Regions from separate parts of the Pseudoalteromonas sp. bablab_jr011 genome, predicted to be linked through region 4. Evidence: predicted binding sites of a transcription regulator. Region 4 holds the regulator's gene; each other region holds the start of a gene.
The links. The regulator sigma-54, encoded in region 4, starts transcription at its own class of promoters, with help from an activator protein. The targets are predictions, from matches to a motif close to GTTGGCACGNNNNTNGNNT.
Positions count from the first base shown of each region.

Region 1: the regulator sigma-54 is predicted to act here: its motif matches at 6,321-6,339, upstream of JIG41_RS02275 (BON domain-containing protein).
Region 2: the regulator sigma-54 is predicted to act here: its motif matches at 3,455-3,473, upstream of fliE (flagellar hook-basal body complex protein FliE).
Region 3: the regulator sigma-54 is predicted to act here: its motif matches at 3,519-3,537, upstream of JIG41_RS03100 (YggN family protein).

Region 1 covers NZ_JACDWU010000079.1:67,952-75,920, reverse strand. The annotation lists gene dsbC (bifunctional protein-disulfide isomerase/oxidoreductase DsbC) at 1-467, opposite strand, end outside; gene xerD (site-specific tyrosine recombinase XerD) at 527-1,414, opposite strand; gene fldB (flavodoxin FldB) at 1,583-2,104, shown strand; gene JIG41_RS02300 (DUF2147 domain-containing protein) at 2,189-2,617, opposite strand; gene JIG41_RS02295 (hypothetical protein) at 2,722-3,156, shown strand; gene JIG41_RS02290 (hypothetical protein) at 3,430-4,110, shown strand; gene JIG41_RS02285 (tRNA1(Val) (adenine(37)-N6)-methyltransferase) at 4,165-4,863, opposite strand; gene srmB (ATP-dependent RNA helicase SrmB) at 4,940-6,166, shown strand; gene JIG41_RS02275 (BON domain-containing protein) at 6,384-6,713, shown strand; gene JIG41_RS02270 (hypothetical protein) at 6,759-7,691, opposite strand; gene radA (DNA repair protein RadA) at 7,737-7,969, opposite strand, start outside.
Region 2 covers NZ_JACDWU010000020.1:24,628-32,596, forward strand. The annotation lists gene fliH (flagellar assembly protein FliH) at 1-311, opposite strand, end outside; gene fliG (flagellar motor switch protein FliG) at 315-1,355, opposite strand; gene fliF (flagellar basal-body MS-ring/collar protein FliF) at 1,348-3,063, opposite strand; gene fliE (flagellar hook-basal body complex protein FliE) at 3,084-3,416, opposite strand; gene JIG41_RS00605 (sigma-54 dependent transcriptional regulator) at 3,581-4,987, opposite strand; gene JIG41_RS00610 (PAS domain-containing sensor histidine kinase) at 4,984-6,096, opposite strand; gene JIG41_RS00615 (DNA-3-methyladenine glycosylase I) at 6,224-6,811, shown strand; gene JIG41_RS00620 (sigma-54 dependent transcriptional regulator) at 6,919-7,969, opposite strand, start outside.
Region 3 covers NZ_JACDWU010000092.1:18,183-26,151, reverse strand. The annotation lists gene JIG41_RS03125 (AzlD domain-containing protein) at 1-203, shown strand, start outside; gene JIG41_RS03120 (iron-containing alcohol dehydrogenase) at 210-1,364, opposite strand; gene JIG41_RS03115 (LysR family transcriptional regulator) at 1,522-2,388, shown strand; gene JIG41_RS03110 (glutathione peroxidase) at 2,456-2,938, shown strand; gene JIG41_RS03105 (PA3496 family putative envelope integrity protein) at 2,993-3,181, opposite strand; gene JIG41_RS03100 (YggN family protein) at 3,573-4,373, shown strand; gene JIG41_RS03095 (PLP-dependent aminotransferase family protein) at 4,437-5,879, opposite strand; gene JIG41_RS03090 (DMT family transporter) at 5,981-6,910, shown strand; gene JIG41_RS03085 (diacylglycerol kinase family protein) at 6,966-7,814, opposite strand.
Region 4 covers NZ_JACDWU010000326.1:11,250-19,218, reverse strand. The annotation lists gene mgtE (magnesium transporter) at 1-447, opposite strand, end outside; gene JIG41_RS21755 (HPr family phosphocarrier protein) at 663-935, opposite strand; gene rapZ (RNase adapter RapZ) at 945-1,793, opposite strand; gene ptsN (PTS IIA-like nitrogen regulatory protein PtsN) at 1,794-2,246, opposite strand; gene hpf (ribosome hibernation promoting factor) at 2,250-2,537, opposite strand; gene JIG41_RS21735 (RNA polymerase factor sigma-54) at 2,564-4,060, opposite strand; gene lptB (LPS export ABC transporter ATP-binding protein) at 4,175-4,900, opposite strand; gene lptA (lipopolysaccharide transport periplasmic protein LptA) at 4,897-5,418, opposite strand; gene lptC (LPS export ABC transporter periplasmic protein LptC) at 5,408-5,962, opposite strand; gene kdsC (3-deoxy-manno-octulosonate-8-phosphatase KdsC) at 5,959-6,510, opposite strand; gene JIG41_RS21710 (KpsF/GutQ family sugar-phosphate isomerase) at 6,513-7,484, opposite strand; gene JIG41_RS21705 (calcium/sodium antiporter) at 7,488-7,969, opposite strand, start outside.

The DNA of each region.
Region 1 (7,969 bases), on a different contig from region 4:
CCGCCGCGAGGGAAAGCAAGGTATTTTACGGTGATGCCCGCTTCTAAGAAATCGTCTAATTCGCGGTGTAATTTACGACAGTAACCGCATGTAATATCGGTGAATACAGTAATTGAATGTTTTTCATTTTTTGCTTTATAAACAATCATTGAATCTTCGTATTCAGCCACACCCGCCTTACGTACATCACTTAATGCGTGCTCAGTGAGATTGACACGATTTTGAAGATCAATCAGTGTACCTTGCATTAAAAATTGACCGTCAGGGCTTGCGTAAAGTACCCCCTTGTCAGTAATTAGCTCTTTAAGGCCAGCAACAGGGCTTGGGTTTACTTTTTTAACCGTAACACCTAACTCAGCAAATTTAGCAATAATTGGCGCATCTGCAGCGTCGGTGGTCGACACACCATTTGCAAACACACTTAAACTCGTACCAAGCAGTGCCGTGGCTAAAACTAACTTTTTCATAACTATCCTATATCCTGATCATTTATTATATAGACCGGTACATCTTTAAAAATCTTGCACTAAGCACGTGGATGATGTTGCTCGTGTACCGACTTCAATCTCTCATTCGCTACATGGGTATAAATCTGTGTTGTTGATAAGTCACTGTGACCTAACATCATTTGCACGACACGAAGATCAGCCCCATGATTCAGCAAATGCGTTGCAAACGCATGTCGAAGCGTATGCGGTGATAACGGCGATTCAACTGATGCCAAAATAGCATAGTGTTTGATACGATGCCAAAAAGTTTGTCGCGTCATGCCAATCCCTCTCTTAGATGGGAACACAAAGTCAGTCGCATGCTTGATCATCTGCGCACGGCCAACTTTTAAAAAGCGCTCTAGCCAATACATCGCTTCTTCACCAAGCGGCACTAAACGCTCTTTATTTCCCTTGCCTTTAACGAACACAACTGCTTGGCGCAAGTTAATTTGCTCCATCCTAAGCCCTACCAGCTCAGTGACGCGCAGACCCGTTGCGTATAAAAGCTCCAACATCGCTTTATCGCGCAGCCCCATAGGCTCTTCAATATTAGGTGCAGCGAGTAGTGCTTCAACCTCAGCCTCAGACAGAGTTTTGGGTAATGACTGCCCTGCTTTTGGCTGTGCAATATTCAGCATTGGCGAATCAGCAATGGCTTTTTCACGTACAAAGTATTGGTAAAAACGTTTAAGCGCACTGATGCTGCGCGCAGTGCTGCGTGATTTAAGCCCTAAATCAACTCGGTATGCCAAGTATGCTTCAATATCTTCACTGCTGACAGCCAGTAGATCTTTGTCTTTTAAAAACTGACAAAACTTATCAAGATCGCTGCGATATGCCATCAATGTGTTTTCACTGACCCCTTGCTCAAGGTACAAAATATCTAAAAACAGCTCTAAATGTTCGGCATTGTTTGACGTTATTGCTACTTTTTCAGCTGTGAAATTATTTTCAGCCACGCGTATTGTCATCCTTATCAAGGTATCAATTAAAAAAGCCTTACGGTAAAATAGTATCAAACTACAGGAAGATAGATACTAAAAGCAGCTTGAGTAACTATCATATCAAGCAAATAGACGGTGATAAATACGATGCAGATTGGTTTATTTTATGGTTCTACTACTTGCTATACAGAAATAGCGGCAGAGAAAATTCGCGATATTATCGGGCAAGATGTTGTCAGCTTACACAATATCAAAGATGAGCCATTAAAAAATGCAGAACAATTCGATTTCGTTATCTTCGGCATTTCAACGTGGGACTTTGGTGAGTTACAAGAAGATTGGGAATCAATTTGGGACGACATCAAAGAGGTGAATCTAAACGGTAAAACCGTGGCCCTTTTTGGCATGGGCGATCAGCAAGGTTATGGCCAGTGGTTTCAAGATGCTTTGGGTATGCTACACGACGAAATTTGCCATCAAGATATTACCTTCTTAGGTCTATGGCCTAACGATGAAAGCTATGAATTTGAAGCGTCAAAAGCTCTCACAAATGAGGGTAAACACTTTGTTGGATTGGCACTTGATGAAGACAGCCAATATGAACTCAGCGATGAACGTATTGCTAATTGGGTTGAGCAAGTGATGACTGAATACAGCGAGACCCTGTAATATTCACTCCCTAATTAAGTGAGTTGCTGTATAACCCATTTATTTATTAAAACGCCAAGCATTGCTTGGCGTTTTAATGTCAGGCTATTCAACACGCTGCCAGTATTGGTTGCGGTAGAAAAAGGCGATATAACCGCGTACTTCAAGCACCTTTCCCTGTTCTTTAGGGGTGAGCTTTAAGGTGTAGGTTTTGCCATTGTTGGGGTCAAGAATTTCACCGTCTTGCCAACTGCCATCGCCCGCTTCTTTCGCGCCATCGATAATGGCCATTCCCAAAATTGGCTTATTTTTTTTATCGCCTTTACATGCATCACATATTGCATCTTGTTTGGCTGGGTTAAGAATTTTTTCAACTTCACCAATAAGTACACCGTTTTGCTCACGAATGCGTACCAAAGATTTAGCTTCATTGGTTTCTTCGTCAATGGTTTTCCAAAGCCCGACAGGGCTCATTGCAGCGACGCTTAATTGAGAAAATAAAAGGGCTGATAAAGCGATTGTGAGTCGTAACATAAAATACTCGCATAAAATTTAAGGCCTTATTACTATATCAGGGCTTGGTAAAACACACCATTTTGCTATGCTCAGAAAAAGACAACACATTGCGAGGGAACACAATGAGTCAATATACGTTACTTACCGGAGATATTGTCAGCTTCGACAATAATCAAGTCACCCCAATTAAAGCAGATGGCGAGATTAAAACAAACCGCTTTGGTGAGTCATTATTTATTCCGCATAGCGCTAAAACCGCCGTAGAGCTTGGTAAACTCGACGATAATTTATTTAACTTAAACAAATTAATGCGCTCTGGGTATGCCGACCCCTGCCCTGCCACACGCGTGCTAATTGAAACCAAAGACCCTTTACCTGATATCGATGGCTTATTGATAAAACGCCGTTTTAGTATCATTGATTTTTGCAGTGCTGAAATAGAAAAACAGCACACAAAAGCAGTCTTAGACACCTTACTTGAGCTTGAGCATGTTCAACAAATTCAACTTGATGAAGTAATGCAGCTGCAACCCCCCGTGCAATTAAGTGTAAAATAGAGGTACAATCAACGCATCAATATGCCATACCAATTCGCTTAATTAAGTGCGCTATTTTGGGGCGATAAAACCTCGTTGAAAACAAGGCAAAGGTTTCGTTATTTAGTTGCTCTCGGTAACTGCTCCTAGATTGCTCCTGCATTGCTCTGCATCCATGCAGTCGTAAATCAGCAATCTTTAACACAGGTCGCAACCGGTTTAATCCCTCAAAATAATTAAGCATTTTTTGCGAATTGGAACCATACGGCAGCTTCATTAGTAAAAGGATAAACAATGAAAAATGCGCTATTTTTACTCTTTGCAACAACGCTGCTTATAGGGTGTGATGAGTTAGAAGTCGAGGAAAGTCATGATTTTGGCAACCAGATGTATGAGAACAAGTATACACTGATAAACACCACCGCCTTAGAGGTTGACTACTCCATGGCAAATACCGACCTGTTTGGTAACGCAAGAGAAGTCAGTGATGCGCAATATTATGTAGACACGCTCGCATCAGGTTCATTACCTGTTGATATAACACACCTTCACAATGAACGACGCCGTATTTCATTTTATGTAGAAGATCACAGTGAAGCGAGCAACTTCGCAGAGCAAATGTATCAAGTGGACAACGACCAGCCTTACCATTTTGTCGCCTGGCAAAGTGGAGAAAAGCTGCGTTTAACGCTCATAAAACAGACTCAAAGTAACAAAGAGGGCTTTTTTGCGGTCCGCTTTCTTGCCACCGAAAACATTCGCTTAAAAATAGAGAATCAAATAGTTAACCTATATCAAAATCAATTAAGTACGTGGTATCACACTGATGACTGCGCAGATGATATTAAAGTCTCTCGACTGAATGATGAAGGTAAGCGTGTTGATGAATCAGTTGCCATTTGTCATGCCTCATATGGACACTCTTATACATTATTAGTAAGCGAAGATGGCCTACAATCGAGCATCAGTGAATAGCAAATACGACCTTTTAGAGTAAAGTGATAACGGACTATTAATGGCTGGTATGCGTCACATTTTCAAATAAAAGTCCTTGCATAGCGCACTATATTCAGCACTGTACGCGCCACTGTTTGCATGAATCGTTAAATGTGTTGTCGTTAAAGGGGCTGCAACCTGACTAAATAACATTAAACTGCGACTGGGTGCTTTTTTCTCGGTTGTTTTAACTAAACACAGGTGGTTTAAATACCAGCCTTCTTGCTCTGCAATGGCAATAAATTGCTCGGCCTCAGGACAAGGCAGTATCACATTGAGCAGAGTATGTGCATGACTCAGCGCACTACACGCTTTGATTAATTCGCTAAAACTCAATCCATCGGTGTGGCGCGCTGTATTGCGTGCTGCATTATCGCCTTTAAGGCTGGCATTGAAATAAGGTGGATTAGTGATAATTGCATCAAAGGGGGTTGCTGCTTTAAAAGACTGCACAGCCCCTTGATAAAGCATAATGTCAGGCCAAGGGCTATTAGCAAAATTAGCGCGAGCATCAATACACGCGTTAACCTCTATTTCGATAGCGTTAACAACCGCCTTCGGCGCACGTTGTTTTGCCATTAAAGCAAGCAACCCGGTGCCTGTGCCAATATCAACAATTCGTGCAGCATCGCTTACATGTGCCCATGCCCCCAACAAAATCCCATCTGTTGAAACTTTCATTGCAGTGTGAGTTTGCCCTATCGAAAACTGTTTAAACACAAAACCTGACATTTTTTCACCTTTTCATTCACCAACAGCTGGATAGCGCGTATAATTAACGCCAATTGTCCTCTATTTATGTCACTCTATGCAATTTTCTGAATTTGATATCGATAACAAACTGTTAAATGCCATTAATAAAATGGGTTTTGATACGCCAACCAGCATTCAACAACAAGCGATCCCTGAAGCATTACAAGGGCGCGATATTTTGGCATCTGCACCCACAGGTACCGGTAAAACAGCCGCGTTTTTGATCCCAGCTATTCAATACTTGCTTGATTTCCCTCGTCGTGACCCTGGTTTTGCCCGCGTACTTATCATGACTCCTACTCGCGAGCTTGCTTATCAAATCCATGAGCATTGTGAACAGCTTGCTGAGCAAACACACCTTAAAATAGGTGTTGTGACGGGCGGCATTAACTATGGAACGCACAAAGAAATTTTTGAGAACAATAACGACATTCTTATCGCGACACCTGGGCGCTTAATGGAATACCTCGAAACCGAGAACTTCCATGCTGAAAATGTCGAAATGCTTATTTTAGACGAAGCCGACCGCATGCTCGATATGGGCTTTCGTAAAGAAATGCTGCGTATTTGTGATGAAGCCAGAAATCGTCGTCAATGTTTTCTATTTTCAGCCACACTTGAAGGTGACAGTGTTGAGCTTTTCGCTGAGCGTATTTTAAATGATCCTGCGCTACTAGAAGCAGAATCGTCGCGTAAAGAAAAAGCAAAGATCCACCAGTGGGTTCACTTAGCCGACGACTACAACCATAAGCTTAAAATGTTAGTCGATATCTTAAACGGCGATGATATCCATAAAGCGATAGTGTTCGTTAAGACCCGTGAACGCCTAGAATCATTAATTGGTGCGTTAAATAACGAAGGACTGCGCGTTGCTTGGTTACGTGGTGAAATGCCACAAGATAAACGCATGAAAGCAATGGAGAACTTCCATTCTGGCCGCAATAAAATATTGGTAGCAACCGATGTGGCTGCCCGTGGTATTGACGTGGCAGATATCAGCCATGTGATTAACTTTGATATGCCTCGCACCGCAGACATATACGTTCACCGTATTGGACGTACTGGTCGTGCAGGCAAAAAAGGAATCGCGATTTCATTTATCGAAGCGCATGACGTTGCCATTTTAGGCAAAGTTGAGCGTTACATCGAACAAAAACTAAAGCGTCGAGTAATCAAAGGGATAGAGCCGCAACACAAAGAAGCAAAAATCCCTTCTAAAAAGAAAAAAGATCCAGCAAAGATCAAAGCGAAGAAAAAGGCAAAACCAAAAAAGAAAAAGTAGTGCGTGCTTAATAAGCCTTGTTAATAAAAATGCCGAGCCTGTCTCGGCATTTTTATCGCTGTTATTTGCCGTGTCTTTTTTACTGAACTATGTGTAATTACTTCACATACAGTTTCTTCAAAAAAATAAAACCTATAAAAATCAACAAACTAAAATTGGAACAGAATTTGTAATTGTTCATACAGAGTTCAATCTGTCATTATTGCGAGGGAATTGTATGAGCCGTTTCAAATTATCTGTTGTCGTAACCTTATTTAGCTGTCTTTTTTTATTGGCTTGCGCCACACAAGTCAGTGCCAACACCCATGTTTTAACAACCAGTACTTCGGCGCAACCGCGATTACAGCAAGTGGCTTTAAAGAAACTAACGAATAACCGCAATTTTAAAATTGAAAACTTACAGGTTATTGTAAGTGGCGATACGATTGAATTATTAGGTTCAACGGAAACGGGGTTTCAACGTGCGCTGGCACAAAAGTTCTTAGAACACAGTCAGGGTGTAAGGCATGTAAAAAATAACCTTAAAGTGAGTAAACTAGAGAGTTGAACACTTTAAGGTTATTGCAGCTAACGCACGGCTGCGGTCAGCGGGTTATTCACCACTGGCTTTTAAATTAATAAATTTCGCAAGCTCTTCAGGCTGACCAACCAGCATCATGATTTGCTGGTTGATTTGCATCATCGACTTGCCTTCAGGTAGGCGTGCCGATAAAGACAATTTTGATAAACCACTGGCAAAGTTTTTAATCGCAGTGTCTAACTCCGCACTTACAGGAGCTTGTTGTAATTGCATTGCCACAACTTGCTCAAGGTCATCAAGTGTCATGCCTTGCGCTTTTAAGAAGCTTTCGACAACAGTTTTAAGTTCACCGTCGTCGTTGATTTCAAGCTCGATACTGCGCGGCTCTAATTGGCTCATTGCCGCCATCATTTTTGATTGTTGCTGTAGTTGTTGCTCTAAAGTGAGCTCAGCCCCATTCGCAGCATTTTGTGCTTGGCTGATTGATAAAGATGCTTCCATCAACGCCGTTGAATTTGCTAAACCAAGATTAAAACGTACATCAGCCACTTCGTTTGCCTTCACGTTAAGCGCAAACTTGCTATCACCTGACTCTTTGTTGTAATCAAGCGATGAATTCACGTTGTAACTCGTTGCGGCAAGCTTATTATTCGCACTGTCTGGAAGTTGCGATAAAAACTCATCACTAAAGCGGAAATTTGTCATCACGAAGCCCGTGTGGGGTGGGATCGCATCAACTTCGTAACCCGTCACTTCAATATTGTCGATAGTGGCAATGGTTTCATCGCCTTCAATGCTTTGCACATTTATACCAGACAACTGCATGCTGCTACTGAACACGCTTGCTGAAATATCGCTGTAAGTGATATCTACACCACTTTGGCTTGATAAAGCGCTTAGTTGCTTATCAACAACCTTTTTCACTTCCTGTGTTGCTGTATAGTTTGCGTAAACGACGCCACCTACAGCTGCAGCAACAACGGCTGCAATTACTAACTTTTTCATTTTATTTCCTTTGATTGGTGTTTTTTATAGTCTATCAAATTACAACTAGTTTATTAAAGACAGTAACTCATGCACTGTTTTAACAGGTGTAATTTTTGCGCCCAATCCTTCCATTGATTTATGGTAGTTACGATATGGAATAAAAATTTCAGTGAAACCATGCTGAGCGGCTTCTTTTACTCGCGGCACCCCACTGTCGATGGGCCTAACGTCACCATTTAAGCTTAATTCGCCCATAATACAGGTGGTTCTTGGCACAACAAATTCATTCAAACTAC
Region 2 (7,969 bases), on a different contig from region 4:
TTTTCAAAGCCATCAATGTAACCTTGCTCATGGCCTTGCTTTAAGCCTTCGTCGAAAGCATCTTGACGAATTTTTTCAAGCTCAGCCATCGTCAAAGGTGGAAATTCAGGTTCTTCTGGCTCTTCTTCAACGTCTTTTTTTTCTTGCTCTTTACGGTACAGATCAGCCAAAGGGGTACCGTAAGCTGTTGAGCGCCCAGCAAACTTTCGGGTATCTTGCGCTACATCAGGAATCGGCCAGTTCTCGAGTAGTTCATCGACTGCGTCACTTGCATGAACTGGGCGTCCGGGATGAAAGGAAGGCTTTGTCATGGTTTACAGGAACTCCTCACCACCGCCACCGCCAAGCATAATTTCGCCTGAGTCAGCTAAACGACGTGCTGTAGACAAAATTTCTTTTTGTGCCGCTTCTACTTCACTAATACGCACAGGGCCCATAGCTTCTAAGTCGTCGGCCAGTAATTCCGCTGCACGTTTAGACATATTACTTAAGATCTTCTCTTTCAGTGCCTCATCTGTGCCTTTAATCGCTTTCATTAAGACATCTTGCTGTACTTCGCGCAGAATCGCTTGAATACCTCGATCTTCTACATCCATTAAGTTTTCGAATACGAACATCAAGTCTTGAATTTGTTGCGACATTTCTTCGTCATGCTCACGAATCGAATCCATTAACTGACCTTCGATATTGGTATCAAGGTAGTTCATGATATCTGCCGCTGCTTTTAAGCCGCCCATTTTCGCTGCCTGTGCACCTGCTTGGCCGGCGAACTGTTTCTCCATGATCTCGTTTAACTCTTGCAATGCAGCTGGTTGAACTTCTTCAAGGTTCGCAATACGCATCGTTAAATCAAGACGCACTTTCTCTGGGAATTGCGACAGAATCTCGGCTGATTGCTCAGGCTCTAAGTAAGAAAGCACAATGGTTTGAATCTGCGGATGCTCATTACGAATAATATTAGCCACCTGTTTCGAGTCCATCCACTTAAGTGAATCAAGACCTTTCGCTCCCGAACCCATCACAATTTGGTCGATTAGGCTGGCGGCCTTATCTTCACCAAGTGCGGCCGTAAGCGCTTTTTTAATAAAGTCTTCAGATTGGAAACCTATGGTACTGAAGCTTTGAATTTGCTCAATAAACAAGTTATGAACGGCGCTGATTTTCGCTTGCGATAAATCGTCTAATGCAGCCATCGCCATGCCCACTTTTTGCACTTGCTTAGGCTCTAAGTGTTTTAGAATTTGCGCAGCATCTTCTTCCGATAAACTCAGCAATAAAATCGCTGCTTTATCAACACCGTCTAATTTATCAACATCAAACGCCGGTGGGAGTTGTTTTTGTTCTTGATCAGTCATCTTCAGTTAACCACGCTTTCACTACTTGAGAAGACAGTTCTGGTTCATTAGCAACCAATGCACGAACTGCTTTGAGTAAATCTTCATCACCATGTAAATCTGGCAGCTGTAGTGTACCATCACTTGAGAATCCTACAGCAGCAGAGTCAAAGTCTTTATTTAGCATATCTAGCGTACTATCACCAATATCTACACCAGAGCTAAGTGCATCTTCATCATACTCTTCAAGTGTATCATCTGGGTAAATTAAGCGTTTCAGCATAGGTTTCACAACCGCCATGATAAGTACGATAATCACTAATGCACCTAATGATAAACGTAATATCTTCATAAACCAGTCTCGTTCCCAAATAGGCACTTCTATGGCCGCAGCGGTGTCTTCACGTACAAACGGAACAGTAACAACTTCAAGCGCATCACCACGTTGCATATCAAACCCCACTCCGCCTTGTAGCAAGCGACGGATATTTGACAGCGCTTCAACAGAACGAGGAACCATTGTTGTCTCGCCGTTTTCACCCACTTGTGGCACATAGTCAACCGCAACAGATACACTAATACGACGAATAACACCTGTTTGCTGACGCTTATGAGAAATAGTGGTATCTAGCTCGTAATTACGGGTTGCTTCTTTGTGCGAACGACTTGGGTTCATTGCACTACCAGCGCCCCCTTGTCCTGCAACTTCAGGAATATTTGAATTAACAGGCGGTTGATTAGTCAAGGCACCTGGGATCCCCACAGCAAGACCACCAATGTTATTTTCTTCAAATGTTGTTTCACTGCGCACTGCAGGTAAGTCTGGGTTGTAGCGCTTTTGTGTTTCTTCTACCGCACTAAAGTCCATATTTAAATCAACTTGCGCAGTGTAATTACCTAAGCCTACGACAGGAATTAAGATGCTGTCGATTTTATTTAAGTATTCTTCTTCACGCTTGCGCTCAATTTCATATTCTTTGCGAGAACGCGCTGCCAGTGAATTTTGTGAACCCGAATTAAGTAAGCGACCGTTTTGATCTGTCACCGTAACACGCTCAGGTGAAAGACCTTGTACTGCAGAGGCAACAATATCAACAACTGAGTCGATTTCTTCACCATCTAACATACGGCCACGTTTAAGAGTCAGTACAACGGTAGCTGATGGTAATTTTTCACGACGAGCAAATACGTTTTCTTTTGGAATTGCTAAAAGCACTTTGGCGCGAGTGACATTTTTTAGCTCTTCGATTGTGCGAGCAAGTTGCTGCTCACGACCATGTTTTAAACGTTCACGTTCTAAGCGTTGGCTAACACCAAAGCCCATATCTTGCATGATGATGTCGGTGCCTGAGCTTGGCGCTTGCTCAAGACCTTCACGGGCCATCAATAATTTAATATTTTGGTATTCGCCTTCTTCAACTGAGATGACATTACCATCAAGTTCATAATCAATCTTCTGTGCGTCTAAAAAGTCCAGCGTTTGGATAAGCTCTTCCGTTGGCATTTTACCCAGCGGTCGCATATCTGGTTGACGAGCCCAGATAATAATAAAAATTGCGATTGCCAAACAAATAGCCAGTGCAATGACCAACGTCACCTGACGTAATACATCAACGCCATTGAGGGCACTGAGGTAGCCTGACTTTTGCTCTTGTTGATCATCCGTGTCTGAAGTATCGACACCGCCGCCTGCGAGGGCTAGATCAGTTGATTGATTAGATTGCGCCACAATAATTCTCCACTACCTAGTTAAACAGGCATGTTCATGATTTCTTTATATGCTTCAACAAGTTTGTTGCGAACTTGCACCGTTGCTTCAAAAGCAACCGAAGACTTTTGCGAAGCAATCATTACTTCAGCAAGGGATACACTGCGGTCTCCCATCTCAAGTGCTGTTACTTTTTGTTTTGCTTCTTGCTGCAGGCCATTAACGGTATCTAGCGCGCTTGTAAGTAAGTCACCAAATTGCGCCGATGATGTTGGCTGAGCCTGAGTTGGTAAATTATTAACGGATTGACTACGGCTAGCTTCAAGTGCCATAGATTGCATTTCTTGAAATAATGCGCTGTTTTGAACTTTCATAATACTCTCTGACAATGCAGTTTACTTATACACAGATAAAGCACAAAACGTGCCACAAAATAAAACACTATAAATCAATGTGTTAGATGGTTATTTTGTTTGTCAGAGTTTTGACAGCAAACAAGCCCACACGGAGTGAGCTTGTCAGTTAAGGGGGGATGCTTTTAAGCGGGTAATGCAATACCTAAGTCGCGCATTTGAGCTAGTTTATATCTAAGTGTTCGTGGACTAATCCCTAATGTTTCAGCAACCTCTTTGCGCTTTCCTTGGCACCTAGCTAGGGTTTCTAAAATAATGCGATGCTCTTTGTCTTTAAGTTCATCTTTATAATTTCCCTGCTCGTTCACAGATGGAATTTCGTCATGCGTGGGGTTAACCACTTGCTCTTTATAAACCGGGGCATTTTGCACCGGTGCACTTTTTACAGTCAGTGCTTTAACCACTAAGAGCTCTTCAATAAATATATCGTCTTCATGAATGCTATTACCATCACATAGTATCAGTGCACGCTGAATCACATTATCAAGTTCTCGGACATTTCCCGGCCAAGCATGCGATAGCAGTTTTTGCTTAGCTTGCTCAGTTAATAATGCGATAGGCTCTTTACTTCTGATGCAATGACGCTCAATTAAATGCTCTGCAAGGACAATAATATCACCTGGGCGCTCACACAGCGGACGCCACATTAACGGAAAAACATTTAAGCGATAATACAAATCTTCTCTGAATAAATTTTCGCTAACAGCTTCTTTTAAATCACGGTTACTGGTTGCGAGTACTCTAACATCGAGCTCAATGGTTTTACGACCACCCAAACGCTCAACTTCACGCTCTTGCAAAACACGCAGTAACTTAGCTTGCAGACCCAAATCCATTTCGGTGATTTCGTCAAGCAAGATAGTGCCACCTTGTGCTTGTTCAAATTTGCCCGGACACGCTTGAATCGCCCCAGTAAACGCGCCTTTTTCATAACCAAACAAGGTCGCTTCTAACATGTTCTCAGGAATAGCGGCACAGTTAATCGCTACAAAAGGAGCATCTGCGCGACTTGATTTATCGTGAATAAAGCGCGCCAGCACTTCTTTACCCGAACCACTGGGTCCGAGCACCATAACACTGGCATCTGAACGCGCCACTTTACTGGCCAGCTCAAGTAATTTAATACTGGATGGATCCGCGACAATCGGCCCATCGGTTTCTTTTTCTTTCTCGGGTAAATAACGACTCACCATATTCAGTAAAACTTCGGGTGCAAATGGTTTAGCCATATAATCAATGGCCCCTAAACGCATTGCCTCAACCGCATCATCAATGGTGGCGTATGCTGTCATCATTAATACTGGTAGTTCAGGGTAATTAAGTTTAATGCTACGCAATAAATCAAGGCCGCTCATCGCGCCCATTTGTACATCGCTTACCACCAATGAATACGTTCCTTGCTTTAGCAATACCATTGCTTGCTCGGCACTGTCGGCAGCGATGCAATCAATACCTGACATTTCCAATGTATCAATTAAGGCTTCGCGTAAGCCTGCGTCGTCTTCAACGACTAAAATAGAGTTCGTATTCATCTTGCCTCCACTGACGTAGTTTCTGCACTAATGGGCAGGATTAAACTAAAACATGCCCCCCCATGGGCATTATTAGCCACTTCGACCCGTCCTTGATGCGCATTAGCGACTGAGCTTACGACTGCAAGCCCAAGCCCTGTACCTTGGATTTTCGTTGTGTAAAAGGGTTCAAATAATTTTTCGGCTTGGCTAATATCGACTCCAGGGCCATTATCGCTGACGCTGATACGAACACAGTGTTCACTCCTCTCATCACGCTGAGCGCTGAGTGACACTTTTGCGTGCTGGCCAATAATTTGAATACTGTTATGAATAAGATTTTGTACAGCACTGGCTAACGCTGTTTTATTGCCCACAATTTCAATATCGGGCTCTGGCAAACTAACGGTTAATTCACTGTGGTTTTGCGCCACCATAGCATCAGCCCCCGCTTTTACTTCATTGAGTAATTGCTGCATTGATACACGCTCAACTACTTGCTGTTCGCCACTTTTAGCAAACAACAACATATCATTCACTTGGGTTTCTAAATCTTTTAATCGTGACATTAACTTGTTATGAAAATTACCACGCGAGCTTTCAGGTAAGCGTTTAGAGCCTAAATTAGCCGCATATAACATAGCAGCCGAAAGCGGTGTTCTTACTTGATGCGCAAGCGATGCGACCATTTTACCCAGCGCACTCAGGCGCTGCATGTGTGCAACACGCTTTTGCAGTCGGCGTGTTTCGGTCAAATCGGTCATTAAAATTAATTGCCCCGGTTCTGGCGTCAGAGCCGTTATATCAAGCTTAATCAAGCGACCATCTTTGAGTGAGACTTCGTGACCATCATCTTGTTTAGGACGAAAAGAGCGCTGAATAACGCTGAACCACTTTTCACCCTCCAGAGGCTCACCAAGCATATCGATAGCGATTTGATTCGCTTTTGCAATCATGCCGCGGCCATCCAATACCACAACCCCCGCAGGCATGGTATCAACCAAATGGCTCAACCAACTTGCTTGCTGACGAAGTTCACTCAACTCACCCACATACTCTTCTTGCTGTAAACATGGGTTATATTGATTAGCTGTGATAAATTGTGGTTTTAGTACATGTGCTAAGGCCATAATCGATACTCAAAAAATCGTGTCTAGCTGTGTAAATGCACAATCCGTACCATAATTATTATTGTTTTATTTCAGTAGTTTAGCGTTAATTTTACAACGACAAAAAAATGACAATTGCGAGGGAACGATGCATCACCATCACCACAACCGCTGCCCATGGCTCGATACCAGCAAAGACGATTATGTAGCCTATCATGACGAAGAATGGGGGGTGCCAATTTATGATGACCACCGCCTTTTTGAGTTCATTACTTTAGAATCTGCACAAGCAGGACTCAGCTGGTACACAATTTTAAAAAAGCGTGATGGCTACCGTCGCGCCTTTAAAAATTTTGTTGTTGACGACGTTGCACAAATGGATGACAGCGACATTGAACGCCTGATGCAAGATGACAGCATTATTCGCAATCGCTTAAAAATTGCCGCCACGATTAATAATGCCAAGCGATTTATTGAGATACAAAAAGAGTTTGGTAGCTTTTCAAATTACCAATGGCAGTTCGTCGGGGGCAAACCTTTGGTGAATAATGTCGATAAACTTGAAGATTATCCAGCCATTACTGAAGCCTCGACAGCCTTTGCAAAAGATTTAAAAAAACGTGGTTTTAAATTTTTAGGCCCAACAACTGTTTATGCTCATATGCAGGCCTGTGGCATGGTTAACGATCACAGTAATGATTGTTTTAGAAAAGCCCAGATAATCGAGCAATATTAAGCGCTTGATTTAAATAAAGGAAGGTAATGCGATATCAAGTAGGTCGTACTTTAGCCTGTTAATTCAGGTATTCCCGTAAACATCGACCTACATAATACAAACAAGCGCTAGTCTCGCGATAAGTTATATTTTTTCATTTTTTCGACAAGTGTCGTGCGGCGCACGCCTAAAATTTCGGCAGCACGCGCTACAACATAGTCATAACGCTCAAGCGCTTGACTAATTAGGCTAATTTCAAGTTCTGCTAAGTATTCTTTAAGCTCAATGCCATCATCTGGTAATAAACCCGAGTCAACATGTGTAGCGGGCGTTTGCGGCTCTTCATCTTCATAATCGCTAAAGCCAGTGCTGAATATATCGTTAAATGCATCTCGTTCCATCAACTCTTCAGGGTACTCAGGCTGATAGGCTTCAACTTCTATGTAACGATACTTTGCAGGTAAATCTGGCACATCAACCACTTTATCAGGGAACATGATCACCATACGCTCAACCAAGTTTGCCAGTTCACGAATATTCCCAGGCCACGCATGCTCTTTTAAGCTTTGAATTGCTCGCTCTGTAAACTTCGCCGTCGTGCCACTTTGCTCGTTAACACGACGCATTAACTCTTTAAGCAGGAGCGGAATATCATCAGCGCGTTCGCTTAACGACGGGTTCTCAATAGGAAATACATTTAAACGATAGAATAAATCTTCACGAAAATCGCCTTTTTCTATCATCTCTTCTAAATTGCGATGGGTCGCTGCAATAATACGCACATCGGCTTGAATTGGTTTCGTACCACCGACCCGCTCATAGCTTCGCTCTTGTAAAACACGCAGCAACTTTACTTGCATCTGTAGCGGCATATCACCAATTTCATCAAGAAAGAGCGTACCACCTTGGGCTAATTCAAAACGCCCTTTTCGCGCCGAAATTGCACCTGTAAATGCGCCTTTCTCATGGCCAAATAATTCACTTTCTAATAACTCACCCGGAATGGCACCACAGTTAACGGGTACGAATGGGCCAGAGCTGCGCTTAGATAGCAAATGAACATTTCGCGCAACCACTTCTTTACCCGTTCCAGATTCACCGAGTATCAGCACATTGGCATCGGTTTTAGCAACTTGCTCAATTAAAAAACGCACATCTTTAACGGCATCTGTTTCACCA
Region 3 (7,969 bases), on a different contig from region 4:
AGCAGTTTTTGAGTTTTAGTGCTCCTGCCGTGCTCACTGCTATTTGGGTGCCCATTGTACTTATTAATGATGAAGGGATTAATTTAGATTGGCAAAATCCCTACCTAAGTGCTGCGGTACTTGCCGTTATTGTGGCTTACAAAACACACAACATTTACTACACAACACTGGCAGGGATGGGATTATTTATAATCTTGAGCTAACGCAACTTATACGCTGGCGAGCAAAATAGCGCGGCTTTTCTCAAGTGTCACTTGCTCACGCTCACCCAGTGCAGTCATGCCATGGCGCTCTAACTGCGCAACAAGCTTATCTGCCACACTGTCGTCTAAGTTATAATCGCTCAAACGTGTTGGCATTTTAACACTGTGGAAGAAAGCTTCCGTTGCAGCTATCGCGTGTTCAATTGCCGCCTCTTCATTGGTAATATCCAGTCCCAGCACACGTTCTGCATATTGTAGTAACTTACCGCGCTTAGTGTCTTTTTGCTCAGCCATCATGCGTGGTAATACAATCGCTAGGGTTTGCGCATGATCAAGGCCGTACACTGCTGTCATTTCATGCCCTATCATATGTGTTGCCCAATCTTGAGGTACGCCCGCACCAATCAACCCATTTAATGCCATTGTTGCTGACCACATAATATTAGCGCGCACCTGATAATTTTCTGGCTCTGAGAATGCTTTAGGTCCTTCTTCAATGAGGGTCATTAAAATTCCTTCGGCAAAGCGGTCTTGCAACTTTGCACCTACATCATACGTAAGGTATTGCTCCATAGTATGTACAAATGCGTCAACAATCCCGTTAGTCACTTGGCGCTCTGGTAATGAAAACGTTACTGCGGGGTCAAGTACCGCAAAACGAGGGCGCACATACTCACTGGCAAATGGAAGTTTATCGTGAGTTTCAAGGTTTGAGACAACACTAAAGGTATTCGACTCAGACCCCGTTGCAGGTAAGGTCAGTACCACACCGAGTGCAACCGCCGATTTTACTTCTGCGCCGTTTGCTAAAATATCCCAAGGCTCACCCGTGAATTCAGCCGCAGCGGCAATAAACTTACTGCCATCAACCACAGACCCCCCACCCACAGCCAGAATGAAATCAATCTGCTTTTCTTTAACAAGCTCTACGGCTTTCATACAGGTTTGGTAACTTGGGTTTGGCTCAATACCTGCAAACTCAAACCACGTATGCTCACTTAATGCTGCTTTAACCTGATCATAAACGCCATTTTTCTTAATGCTGCCACCACCATAAGTGACGAGTACTTTGGCATTTTTAGGGATTTCTGACTGAATTTCTTTAATTTGTTGCTCACCAAAATGAATCTTGGTTGGGTTTTCAAAACTAAAATTTAACATGTGGCTTCCTCATCGTTGATGTGAGTTTTTATCAGTGAATAAACCATTTTAGTTATTTTTATATAGGGATAAAGCGGTAAAATAGATAATCACTTTTGCAGTAATGCAACAATAATTAACGTAAACTCACACTAGCTAGAAATCTTAGGATATGAATATGTGGCAAGGTTTAGACGAATTTTTATATGTTGTTGAGCAAGGGAGCTTTACTCATGCAGCCAAGGCGATGGAGGTCTCTACTTCACATATTAGTAGGCAAATTCAACAACTTGAAAACCGCTTAGGCTCAGTCCTTTTTCAGCGTACCACGCGAAAAATAAGCCTGACAGAGGCCGGAAAAGAATATGCGATCAAACTTAAAGCAATCCGGCAAGAGCTTATCGATGCGAATAACCAGTTACAGGGTGAGCAACGCCAACCTAAAGGGCTTATTCGTATTACAGGTGCCGGTGAATTTGTTGCCAATCAAGTTGCACCGAAAGTTGCCGAATTTGTCAAACGCTACCCGGAGGTCGAAGTCGAAATCGACTTCAATAGCCGTAATGTCAATTTAGTTGAAGAGGGCTTTGACTTAGCCGTTCGTTTTGGCCGCATGGAAGACTCCAATCTTATCGCCAGACCTCTTTGCAAGCGAATAATGACGCTTGTCGCAAGCCCTGAATACCTAGCCAACCATCCACGCTTAACGCACCCTTATGAGTTGACTGAACACAATTGCCTAATCGCGATGAGGAAACGTTGGCGTTTTAACATTGATGAACACATCAAAGAAGTCCGTATAAATGGCAATTGGCGCAGCAATCACCCTCAAGCCATTTTAAGTGCAGCTATTGCTGGCATCGGAATCGCACATTTGGCACACGACATTGTTGAGCCCTATATTGCAAAAGGGCAACTTGTAACAGTGCTGGATGACTTTCAAGTCAGCGACAACGCCTCTTGGTTGGTGTATCCGCGCAAAGATCTCTTGCCTTACCGCGTACGTTTACTAATTGAGCACCTTACCAATGAATTCGCTGAATAAAATTCACACTTTCAGAAATAAGGCAAGCGGGTTAGAATCAATCAAATAATAATAAAAAGTCACTATTATGAACGAATTTTATCAACTCTCAGCAACCAACTTACAAGGCCAAACGGTTCACTTTTCTGATTTCGAAAATAAAGTCGTTTTAGTCGTCAATACAGCGAGCAAGTGTGGTTTTACACCACAATACGAGGGCCTGCAAAAATTGCACGAAAAATACCATGATCAAGGCCTCATTATTATCGGCTTTCCGTGTAATCAGTTTGGTAAACAAGAGCCCGGTGACGCAAAAGAAATTAAGGAAGGCTGCCTCATCAACTATGGCGTGAGTTTCTTAATGATGAGTAAGGTGGATGTCAATGGTGAACATGCTCACCCTGTCTTTAGGCACCTAAAATCAGAATTACCGGGCTTTATCACCCGTAAAATAAAGTGGAACTTTACAAAGTTTCTGATTGGTAGGGATGGTAAAGCGATTAAACGATTCGCGCCCCTCACTAAACCAGAACACATCGAGTCTGCAATTATTACGGCACTGAGCAAATAAACCTCGAACCAAAAAGCAATAAAGAGGCAATAGCCTCTTTATCTAAATTTATGCTTAGTCGTTCATGTACTCATCAAAGTCGTCTTCGCCTAAGTTTCTGCGCAAGCGTTTTTGCTCAAGATAGTCTTCCAACTTCTTCTTAACGCGTTGCTTTTTCTTGTCGTGTTGATTACGCCCGACCATTTCGTACTCGTCTTCAACAAAATCGTCATCTAGCGCATCATAACTAAATGTCTTACCCACAACCCACTCCATAAAGTGTTTGAGACCAATTCAGGAGATTAAAATTTGCTCTGTGAATTGGCAAAGATTAAAAAGCTCAGTGGTTATTTAGTATGTAAAAAACCACCAAAATAAAGCCACACCGCCATGCTAAAGTGGCGATATGTCAATATTGTGAATAAATAGCGCTAAATTTGATTTCTGAAAAGTGAGAGTTTTTTATCGTTTCGATAAAACACATTTATCCATGTGTGTTTTTTAGTTAATTTGACTAAAAAATGGCTAAAAAACCAAACAGCTTTCATTTTAAAAAACCACAAAAACAACATAACTCAATGAAAATAAACACAATAAAAACCTTGGCATTAAGTTTGATTATTTATTTTCGTCATTTCAAACAGGAAAGAAAAAAATGAAAAAGTTATTGTTAGTAAGTTCTTTATTTATCGCAACCAGCGCTATGGCTCATAACGATAATGATACGCATATTTCATTCAGTGGTGAGCAATGTGATGTTGAGTTCAAGAACGATGTTCGCATCACGCCAAACGAATTAGAAGTGTTCACTGCTGATAACCGCACAATGAAAATCATTGATCAAAATAACTTATACATTGATGGCGAAAACATCTCGCTGAATGCATCTCAACAACAAGCTATTGCAAATTACTCAGATAGCTTACGTAGCCAACTACCCGAAGTGGCAAACATTGCTCTAGAGGGTGTGAAAATTGCCGGTGTTGCAATTGAAGAAGTGGCAAACGCATTCAACATTAGTGGCTTTGATGACATCTCGGAATTAATGGATGAGATTAGTGTAGAAGTGCAAAATACCTTTTACCAACAAGGTGCATTCACCATGGGTCAGCAAAGTTTTGAAAAGTTTGGTCAAAATTTTGATGAACAATTCGACCAACAAATTGAGTCTGCAGTTGAATCGGCAATGATGCAATCAATGGGCAGTATTTTAGTTGCGCTAGGCTCTGAGCTTCTTGGCTCGGGTGGTGATATGGACACGTTTGAACAGCGCATGGAAAACATGGGTGAACAAATCGAAGCGCGTGTAGAAACACAAGCAGCGCAACTTGAAAAACGTGCCGACGCATTGTGTGGCAGCTTTGCCGATATTGCTCACAAAGAGCAACAGCTCGTTGCTTTAGTGCCACAACTCAAAGAATACCAACTGTTCACGTTCAAACAGAACACCCTGTAATGCATTAACATCCCTGAACCAATCTACTTGGTCTTATGGCGCAGAGCTTGCTCTGCGCTTTTTTTATTTTTTTGCAAGTACGGTTAGTTGTGACAACGTTTTGAGCGCGTCTTCCAAACGCTCTGACCAAGGCAAACCATAACTTAATCGAAAACAGCTGCGGTATTTTTTCCCCGCCGAAAAAATAAGCCCAGGAGTAATACTAATCCCCGCATCTAATGCTAAATGGAATAGTTTAACGGCATCATATTGGCTCCCTAAGTCCACCCAAATAACACACCCTCCCTGCGGGTTACTAATACGTGCACAACTTGGCATATATTGCTGCAGGCACCAAATCATTCGCTCTTTGTTGGCACTTAGTCGCTGGCGTAATAAACGAATATTTCTGTCGTATTCACCACTGGCAATAAATTCATACAAGGTCCATTGATTGATCAATGGCGCTGAGCAGCTCAAGGCTCGTTTAAAACGTCTGGCTTGTTCAGCAAACTGGCCCGCAATAATCCAACCAATCCGATAACTCGGCGCAGCCGTTTTTGAAAATGAGGCGCAGGTGATCACCAATCCTTTTTTAGAGTAAGCCTGCGCTGGTGTAGCACGTTTTGCGGTGTAATGTAGGTCACCGTATACATCATCCTCTATCAGCACAACATCACGAGCCTCAAGTAAAGCGACCAGCTGTTCACGCTTACTATCAGGCATAAAACTCCCCACGGGGTTATTCAATGAGGTAGAGAACACGCATGCTCTTATATCATGCTCATCTAGCGCCTGTTGTAAGTCATCTAACCAAATGCCTTCATCTGGGCATAGTGGGATTTCCAGCGCTTTCAATCCTAAACTTTCAATTAACTCAATGATGCCAAAGTAACAAGGTGATTCAATCGCAATCACATCACCAGGTTTTGCCACGCATTTTAGTGCAATGGCAAGCGCTTCTTGTGCCCCATTGGTGATCACCAATTCATCGCTCGCCACACCAATTCCGAAATCTAAATAACGATGAATCAATTGCTTTTTTAACGGAGCAAAGCCATCCATCGGCCCATAATTAATTACCGTAGCTCCGGCCAATGTCATCACTCGGCGCATCGTTCGTGCTAATGCTTTATCGGTGGGTGCCGCAGCAATTGGATTAGCAATACCAAACGGGACAACATTGGCTTTGTGAATTGCGCTATAAACTTGCTCTATCAGCGCTTGCTTGTTGACAGTCATTGGCTCGCGGCTTAATTTCACGCGCTTGGGTCTTGATTGATTTAACTGCGATGATTTTAAAAAGTATCCCGACTTCTCTCTCGCTTCAATCAACCCTTGCCCCTCAAGAAGCTGATAGGCCTGCTTAACGGTAGGAATACTGACATTAAGCTTTTCAGCCATTTTTCGCAATGAAGGGAGTTTTTCACCGGGTAATAACGATCCCTGTGACGATAAATCTCTTACTAACTGAGTCACTTGCTGATACAAGAACTCACTGTTACTGCGACTGTTCACTTGTGACATAGCCCACCAAACTGTATAGGTTGCATTTGTAGTTTTCTGTATATGTTAAGTATACAGAATCAACTTAAAATAAACACACTTACCCTATTTAGGCAATAAAGATGAAAAGCGCCGCTCTTTACCTTGCAACTGTATTGATCTGGGGATCAACGTGGCTGGCTATTGAGTTTCAATTAGGTGATGTCGCCGTTGAAATTTCTTTGTTCTATCGTTTTGCGATTGCCGCCATTTTAATGTGGGCATTTGTGTTATTTAAAAACCTGCCGATGCGTTATTCATGGCGTGATCATGGTTTTTTTACCCTACTGGCATTATTTAACTTTGGTTTGAACTACCTAACACTGTATTGGGCACAAAACTACCTTAGTTCTGCCATGGCCTCCATTGCATTCTCAATGCTATTAGTGATGAATATTATTAATACCCGACTGTTTTTTTCGAAACCAATCGCCAAGCGAATTTACGTTGGCGCATTGTTAGGCGTTTTGGGTATCGCCAGCTTGTTTTGGCCACAAATTCAGCAGTTCGACTTGAGTAATGGTACGTTGGTCGGGTTACTACTTGCGCTGTCAGGGACCTTTGTGGCTTCATTAGGTAATATGATCAGCGTCCGCAATTCTCAGCGTGATATTGGCGTTATGCAGGGGAATGCATGGGGCATGCTTTACAGTGCTATTGGCTTAGCCGTGTATGTATTAATAAGCGACGTGCAACTGACATTCACTGCACCTGCAAGTTACTGGGTATCGCTACTTTACTTAGCCATATTTGGCACTGTCATCGCATTTGCTTGTTATTTTGCGCTGTTGAAAAATATTGGTCCCGAGCGCGCCAGTTACGTCATTGTATTATTTCCTCTGGTTGCAGTCGTACTGAGTACATTGTTTGAAGGGTTTGAGTGGCAAACCAACACATTTATAGGGTTTAGTTTAGTGCTATTTGGCAATGCCATTGTATTAACGCCCACACAACGAATTAAAGCGTTTTTTGCTACAAGAAATAATCTGCAAAATCGCTCTGTCCCCAGTTAGAAGTGATTATGTCACCTCTAACACCAAGCGCCTGCTAAAAATAGCAGGCGCTTTTTTATGGTAAATGAAAACGTAATGCTTGGTGATACATGACAACTTTTGCAGGTGTCACACCGACCAACTCGCCATCAGCCTCTATTAGTAAACCGGCAGTGTGTATTTCGGCACGAGACAAACGGCAGTATTGAAGCTCGTTTAAGTTATGATGTTTTACAAAAATGAGATGTAAAAAACTGCGTAAATTCTTCACTAAGTTACCTGCTGGCATGCGATAACACTCAAGCTCTCCATCATTCAATATGGCATGAGGCGCAATTTTTAAGCCTCCACCAAAATAATGATGGTTAGCAAATAAAGTCACTAAATTAGTGAACTCTTCATGCTTGTCGGCAAATACCCCTGATAAAGACTTTGCTTGAAAAGAAAATAACTGTTTAATGCCCTGCCATAGATAACCAAACGCAGTAAACCGCCCCACTTGATTTAATTGACTAACAACATCCGCATCAAAACCGACCCCAGCCACATTAATAAAATACCGCTGATTAATTTTCCCAACATCAATTAACTGAGTATGGCCTGAAAAGACAGCGTCTCGCCATTGTTGCGGCTTAAAAGCAAAGCCTCGCGCAAAGTCATTACCGGTCCCTGCTGGCAATAAGGCAATTGAACAATCACAACCAAACAGTGCATTAATGGCTAAATGCAGTGAACCATCGCCACCAATAACAACAGCCTGATTAACGTGCTTTGCAAGATTCGCAATTGCTTTATGGTCACTTTCAAAGTGTCCCGTGGTAAAGAAAAGTTGCGGCTCAATGTGCCGTAATGTGCATTCGTTTAATAACCATTCGACACTTTGCTTAGTATTTTTTTTGTCACTTGGCTTTATTATTATTAACATCAACTATCACTTCATCTTCTCAGTAAGAAACCCCTTTTTATTCAAATTAAATTAATCTGAATAAATACTCAATTTGAAACTTTAAAAACGCATAAAACAAAGTTTCAAAATCTAAAAACTCTTATAAACAAGGGTTTTAGAGCGAACTCCCTTAG
Region 4 (7,969 bases):
GGTTACCGTATCGCTGTTCATCAAGGCACCAGCTGAGCGCTCTTGATAAGACAGGGCTTGGGTGGCTCTTTCTCTATCTTGCGAGTCCATGGCGCCGACAACGTCTTGGTAGACTGTATCAGGTAGGCTACGAAGAACCTCACCTAAATCATCGTCGTCCATGTCTTCGGTTGCGGCAGCAATGTGCTCAGGTTCCATTTGGGCAATAATGCCTAAACGTACATCTTCTGAGAGCTCTTCTAATACGTCACCACGCACATCAGGGTCTACCAGCTGCCAAAGCATACGGCGAATTTTATGCGGAGATGATTCTAAAAGGAGTGCGGTATCACACGGTGCTGTTTTTGCTAACATGCCGCGCACTTGAACAAATTGACCACTATTGAGTGACTTGGTCACCTGTTTTAGTTGTTGTAGCGGGTAATCTTGTTCAAAGGCTTCTGGCATTGGCGTCCTTACAACTGAAAAAATAGCTTAAAATCTGACTCAGCAAATACAGCATAGTTGCTAAATTTAGTATTTGCAGGGATATCGCCGCACTGAGATAAATTTACTAAGAAAAATGTATTTTAGAGAAGCGAGCGATATAAAAGTAGGATATTTAACAGGAATTTTAAATACCCAATGCAAGTTTAACGTAAACAGTCAAGGCTTAGCAAATGCTATTCTTGTTCATGAAAGCGTTGTGCAATTAATTCGCCTATTGCATTGAGTGCTGCGTCAGCATCGGGGCCTTCACACACCACACGGACTTCTTTGCCTTGGCTGCTCTCGAGTAACATTAAGGCTAATACACTATCGCCTTCGGCTTCTTTATCGTCTTGGTAAAGGGTTATTTTAGCATCGAATTGCAGTGCAAGTTGTGCTAAAACCGTGGCTGCTCGTGCATGTAAACCTAGCTTATTTTGGATTAAAAAAGTGTCTTCAGCATGCATCGTCGTTGCCTATTGGGTATCTTGCTCGCGGTGGCGTATTTTCACGTTTGCGTGACTTTTCGAAAAGCTCTCACCAATGGTTTGCGCTAAGTAAACTGAGCGATGTTGTCCACCTGTGCAGCCAATCGCAATGGTTAAATAACTGCGATTATTTCGCTCTAGGTGAGGGAGCCATGTTTGTACAAAGGTTTGAATTTGCCATGTAAACTTTTGCACTATGCTGTGACTAGCAAGGTAATCTTTTACTGGTTGGTCTAAGCCTGTCAGTGGTTTTAGATCCGGTTCCCAGTGTGGATTCGGTAAAAAGCGAGCATCAAATACGTAATCAGCTTCTTTTGGAATACCGTGCTTAAAGCCAAACGACATAAAAGTAATAATGAGCTTTTTGTCTTTTTTACCCAGTATTTTTTCGCGAATAGATTCGGCAAGCTGATGCACGCTGAGATCGGTCGTATCAATCATAAAATCGGCACGGGTGATCAAAACATCCAGTAATCCTTTTTCTTGTTTAATCGCTAAATCAAGCGGCAGCGAGTCAATCGATAATGGGTGTAAGCGGCGTGTTTCAGAGAATCGTTTGATCAGTGTTTGATCATCACTATCTAAATAAAACAACGTAGGTTTTGCAAAGCCCGGTAAATACTCAAGAATATCGTTAAATTCTTGCTGTTCTTTCGGCAGGTTACGCACATCGATACTTACAGCAATTTTGTCGTAATTATCTGACACACTGCGTACTAACGAAGGAAGCAGGTTTACAGGAATATTATCAACGCAGTAATAGCCTAAGTCTTCAAGTACTCGTAAAGCGACTGATTTACCTGAACCAGAGCGACCGCTGATAATAATTAATTCCATTTATGCCTCTGATGCAATGACTTTAAACAGATCACTATCTGTTTTAGCACTGCGTAGCTGTTTACAAAATTCTTTGTCTTTAAGTCTATCAGCAATTGTTGATAAGGTCTTTAGATGAAGCTGACAGTCACCATCTGGTACGATGAGTGCGACAAAAATATCCACTGGACGATTATCAATTGCATCAAAATTTATAGGTGACTCACTCACAATTACAAATGCGTGTGGCTGATCTGCACCGCTCATACGACCATGTGGAATCGCAATACCTCGGCCAATACCCGTGCTGCCCAATTTTTCTCTGTTCAATAGGGCATTGAGTATATCTTGCTGAGATAAATGAGGGAGCTGCTCATGAGCCAGTTCGCTGATAAATTCGAGAATTCTTTTTTTGCTATTAAAAAGGACCGCAGCTTTGCTGCAGTCCTGGTTAGTAAGTGAACTAAGTTTCATAATTTAGTGTCGAGCTAATTTCTCTTTGTGTTTAATTACTTGACGATCAAGTTTATCGATTAACGAGTCGATGGCTGCATACATATCTTGGTGTTCAGTAGAGGCAAATAACTCGCCTCCGTTTACATGTAAAGTTGCTTCTGCTTTTTGGCTTAGTTTTTCTACATCTAGAATGACATGAACATTATTAATGTGGTCAAAATGCCTTTCTAGTTTCGCAAACTTGGTGTTTACATAGTCTCTTAATGAATCTGTGATTTCTACATGACGACCAGTTAAATTTAGTTGCATAAGCATTTTCCTTCTATGTAAAACGTCTAAATCAGACTCTTACGCTGATTCGACGGAGGTATTGCTAGAGACTCTCGATATTTTGCTATTGTCCGTCTAGCTACTTTAATTCCTTGCTCAGCCAATATATCTGCAATTTTGCTATCACTCAATGGTTTAGCTGTGTTTTCTGCGGCGATTAGCTTTTTGATTAAAGCGCGAATTGCCGTAGATGAACACTCACCCCCATTTTCAGTGCTTACATGGCTGGAGAAGAAATATTTCAACTCAAAAATTCCCCGCGGGGTATGCATGTATTTTTGTGTTGTTACTCGCGAAATTGTTGATTCATGCATTTCGACCATTTCTGCGACATCATTTAATACCATGGGTTTCATGGCCTCAGGACCATGTTCAAAGAAAGCCTGTTGTTGTTGAACAATACAGTTAGTCACTTTTAATAACGTGTCATTACGGCTTTCTAAGCTTTTAATAAACCATTTTGCTTCTTGTAAATGAGAGCGAATAAATTGGCTATCACTGCTTGATTTTACAGAACGTGACATCGCCGCATAGTGGCTATTCACTCTGATTTTCGGCATGCAGTCTGGGTTTAGTTCAACTACCCAACGGCCTTTTATTTTTTTTACGGATACATCGGGTATCACGTATTCAGACTCTTCTCTAACAATTGTATCCGCAGGCTTTGGATTTAAGCTGTGGATCAATGTCATGACTTCTTTCAGCTCACTTTCTTTAAGCTTAGTCTTTTTCATCAAAGTGCGATAGTCACGACTCGCTAATAATTCAATATGTTCTGATAACACCATTTTAGTTTCAGCTAAATAGGGGGTGTCAGCATCGAATTGGCGTAATTGAATACACAAACATTCTTGTAAACTACGGGCGCCAATACCGACAGGATCGAATAATTGGATTCTTTTTAAGACAGCTTCGACTTCATCAAGTTCGATTTCTTCTTCATCGTTATTTTGATTGAAGCTTTCAACAATGTCTTCGCAGCTTACGGTTAAAATACCCGAATCATCAATTGCCTCAACAATCGCAACGGCAATCGCTTCGTCTGTTGGGCTGAATGGAGTTAGTTGTAACTGCCACATTAGGTATTCGTGGAGAGTTTCGGTTGATGCGCCTTGGTAAATTGATTCATCTTCAGGCATTGGACCTGAGGAACTTGATGGGGCAGCACTCATGTACTCATCCCACGTAACATCCATTGCTAAGTCGTCACTTACGGTGTCTTTGTTGAGGGCATCACTGCTTTCTTGCTCGTACTCGCTCGCAGCTTCGTCAGCCGACGCGCTTAGTTGGGTATCGTCAGATTCGGCTTTTTGCTCGTTCTTGCCAATACTCTCTTCTGCATAATCTGCTTCTTCAACTTCAAGCAAAGGGTTAGAGTCTAACGCTTCTTGAATTTCTTGCTGGAGATCCAATGTACTGAGCTGCAACAAACGGATAGCCTGTTGCAGTTGTGGAGTCATTGTAAGTTGCTGGCCCATGCGCAGCTGTAATGATTGCCTCATGTATCCCTAACAATCCTTTTTAGTCTTATCAAACAATAGCACGATGCCGTTAACTATTTATTTGATTTATTGTCATTGTTATAAGTCTAGCAGATGCTCTAGTCGGTGGCGTATTTAAAGCCTGAATTGCTCGCCTAGATACACATCGCGTACAGTTTGGTCGGCTAACACATGTTCAGGTGTACCTGATGCAATTAGCTCCCCATGAGAAACAATGTAGGCTTTTTCACAAACATCAAGGGTTTCTCTCACATTGTGGTCAGTAATTAATACACCAATACCACGATTTTTTAAGTGCTCAATAATTTTCTTTATATCTAACACTGAAATAGGATCAACACCAGCAAAAGGCTCATCGAGCAAAATAAATTTAGGGTCAGCGGCCAGTGCGCGTGCTATTTCAACACGACGGCGTTCACCCCCTGACAATGCCATACCTTGGCTGTCACGAATGTGTTGAATGCTAAATTCATCAAGTAAGCTGTTAAGTGTTTCTTCGCGGCCTTGTTTATTGAGATCTTTACGGGTCTCTAAAATGGCCATTAAGTTTTGATAAACAGTCAGTTTTCTAAAAATCGATGATTCTTGTGGCAAATAGCCAATACCTAAGCGAGCGCGGCTGTGCATTGGCAATAAGGTGATGTCGTTATCATCAATGCTTATTTTACCTTTGTCACTGGGCACTAATCCCACAATCATGTAAAAGGTGGTTGTTTTACCTGCGCCATTTGGCCCAAGTAAACCGACAATGCTGCCAGCTTCTACCTCAAGGCCTACATTTTTTACAACTTGGCGACCCTTATAGCTTTTAGCTAATAGCTCTGCTTTTAGTGTGCTCATGGCTGGCCTTCATCGTTCTTTTTGTTATCAACAGGCACTAAAATAGTGTGTACACGATCGGTCGAGTTTTCATCTTTCTCGGCACTTATCAGTTGCTGTTCCATATCGTATGTAATGCTCTTGGCACTGACTTTTTGGCCTGCTTGAGTCACTTGTGCATTGCCAACGAGTGTTAATAAGCGTTTAGCAACATCGTAACGAACTTCTTCAGCACTGGCGCTCATAATAGTGCCGTCAGCTTGTTTTTCTTCAAAGTAAGCGGGCTTTCCTGTGGCAATAATTAATTCAACCGTGCCTTCAACTTCACCTGCATGTGCTTCGAGTCGATCCGCTGTAATACGACGGTTACCATGTATGATCTCGACATTATCTTCGAAGATACCAATGCCATTTTTTAGCTGACCTTCTTGGCGATCAGAGCTAATGCTGATTGGTGTGCCAGCCTGCTCAGCAGCTGCGCCAGAAAACGCAATCAATAAGCTTGGGATCAGGAGTAATTTCTTAAGTTTATTGGTCATAGTATATGGTTCGTGTATGGTTAGTTAACTCAACAATTTCGGCTTTTAAATCGGCTTTTAAACCTTTACCGGTAATTTTTAAATTCGGTCCTGTCAGCGTGACAGGTTGCTTAGAAAACATGGTCATTTTGTCAATGTCGATGTTAATGTTCTCAGCTTTAATATCTTCGATCATGCCATTATGGGTAAGGTTTTTAGCAACTACATCCCCTTCGAATACAAGCTGATCGTTTTCATATAACGTGGCTTCTTTGGCTTTTACTTGCCAAACTTGCTGATCACCGTAAATGGTGAAAATGGGTTGCTCAAAAAAGGTGAACCCGAGCTGTTGATACAGCTCCATTTTAGCAGCGGCCACTTTATGACTGATTTTACCTTGATCATCATAGGCTGTTTGCTTTAATGCGATTGCGGTATAATCAGGTGTAGCGATAATCTCGTCTTCACTGAGCACTGTGTTTGTCGGTTGATTAAAGTACGGATACCATAACCAAACCATGCTACAAACAAAAACAACACTTAGTAAAATACGGGCTATATTCATGCGCTCGTTCCATCGCTAGTTAGCGGTTTGCCATTTTCTAGCATTAATAAATCAGTTAGTTCACGCACAGCTCCAAAGCCACCAGGTAACAGGGTGGTGTAATGAGCCAGTTTTTTGATTAATGGATGAGCATCATTAACAGCAACGGCAAATCCGACTTTTTCCATAACCGGTAAGTCTGGACCATCGTCACCAATATAGGCAATTTGCTCATCTGTTAAGCTAAGTTTATCTTTTAACTCTTGATAAGCAATGAGCTTATTCTCTTGGCCCTGATAAATATGTTGTACCGTAAGGCTAGTCATTCGCTGCTGAACTATTTGTGAATGGCGTCCCGTGATAACGGCCACCTGAAAACCACTATTGATAAGGGCTTTAATGCCGAATCCATCTTTTGTATTGAAAGCTTTAAGCTCTTCGCCTTGATTGCCTAAATAAATACGGCCATCTGAAAAAACACCATCAATATCACAAATAAGCAGTTTTATTTTTTGAGCACGTTGACTCACGTCTGTGCTTACTGGTTGGTAAAGCTCAGCAAATGTCATGCTTAAAGTACTCCTGCTTTTAAAAGGTCTTGCATGTTAAGCGCGCCAATGGGGGTGTTGCTTTTGTCGATTACAATCAAACCATTAATACGTTTACTTTCCATAATATTAAGCGCTTCTGCGGCCAGCATATCAGCGTGTGCAGTTGTGCATGAGCGAGTCATTACTTGGCTAATTGCGGTGCTGTGAATATCAACCCGTTGCTCTAAAATACGACGTAAATCACCATCAGTAAAAAGTCCCGATAGTGTGTTGTCATCACCAACAATTGCAGTCATACCGAGGCCTTTAGCCGACATTTCAATTAATGCATCTTTGATACTTTGCGATTCATTAACAATGGGAGTGGCCTCACCGGCGTGCATAACATCACTAAGACAAAGCAATAAACGTTTTCCTAAGCTTCCGCCTGGGTGAGAAAGTGCAAAATCGTCTGCTGTAAAACCTCTTGCCTCAAGCAGTGCTACAGCCATTGCATCGCCCATGACTAGCGTTGCCGTTGTGCTGGCTGTTGGCGCAAGGCCCAGTGGGCACGCTTCTTTGCTTACTTTAATACACACATGTACGTCAGAAAGCGTGGCCATTGTTGAGTCTGGGTTACCTGTTAGCGAAATCATTTTTGCGCCAATGCGCTTAATGACAGGAATAATACTGACAACTTCGCTCGTTTCCCCTGAATTTGAAATGCACATAACCACGTCATCACGGGTAATCATACCAAGGTCACCGTGGCTTGCTTCACCTGGGTGAACAAAAAATGCAGGTGTTCCTGTGCTGGCGAGTGTGGCAGCAATTTTATTACCTACGTGGCCTGACTTGCCCATGCCAATAACGATAATTCGCCCAGTACATTGGAACATTAATTGACAGGCATTATTGAAATGCTGGTCAATGTATTGATCAATTTCTTTTAATGCTTGCGCTTCAATTTCGAGTACGCGCTTGCCTTGCGCGATAAAGCTATGTTGCGTCATTGATTATCCTATTTGGCTGAAAATATAGCCTTGATATGCAATAAATGCGACTAACAAAAAGCCACCTTCAATTCTATTGATACGACGTGCACCTTTTAAGTTCAATGACATGGCAATTAACACAATGGTGGCCGCTATCATAATAAGTGCATCGCGGTTAGCGGCTGATGGGTCGATAACCGATGGATTAATAATACCTGCCAGTGGCAGTACAGCCAGCAAATTAAAAATATTTGAGCCAATAATGTTGCCCAGTGCTAAATCGTCTTCATTTTTTAAGACACCTGCAATACAGGCAGCAAGCTCAGGTAAACTGGTACCAATAGCAATAATTGTTAAACCAATAACCAGATCAGAAAGACCAAAATATTTGGCAATATCAACCGCCGAACCCACTAGAAAGTGTGAGCTAATTGGTAGCAAAATCATGCCGACCACAAGCCATAATACTGCCGAACGCGTGCTGACATTATCGGGCACATCTT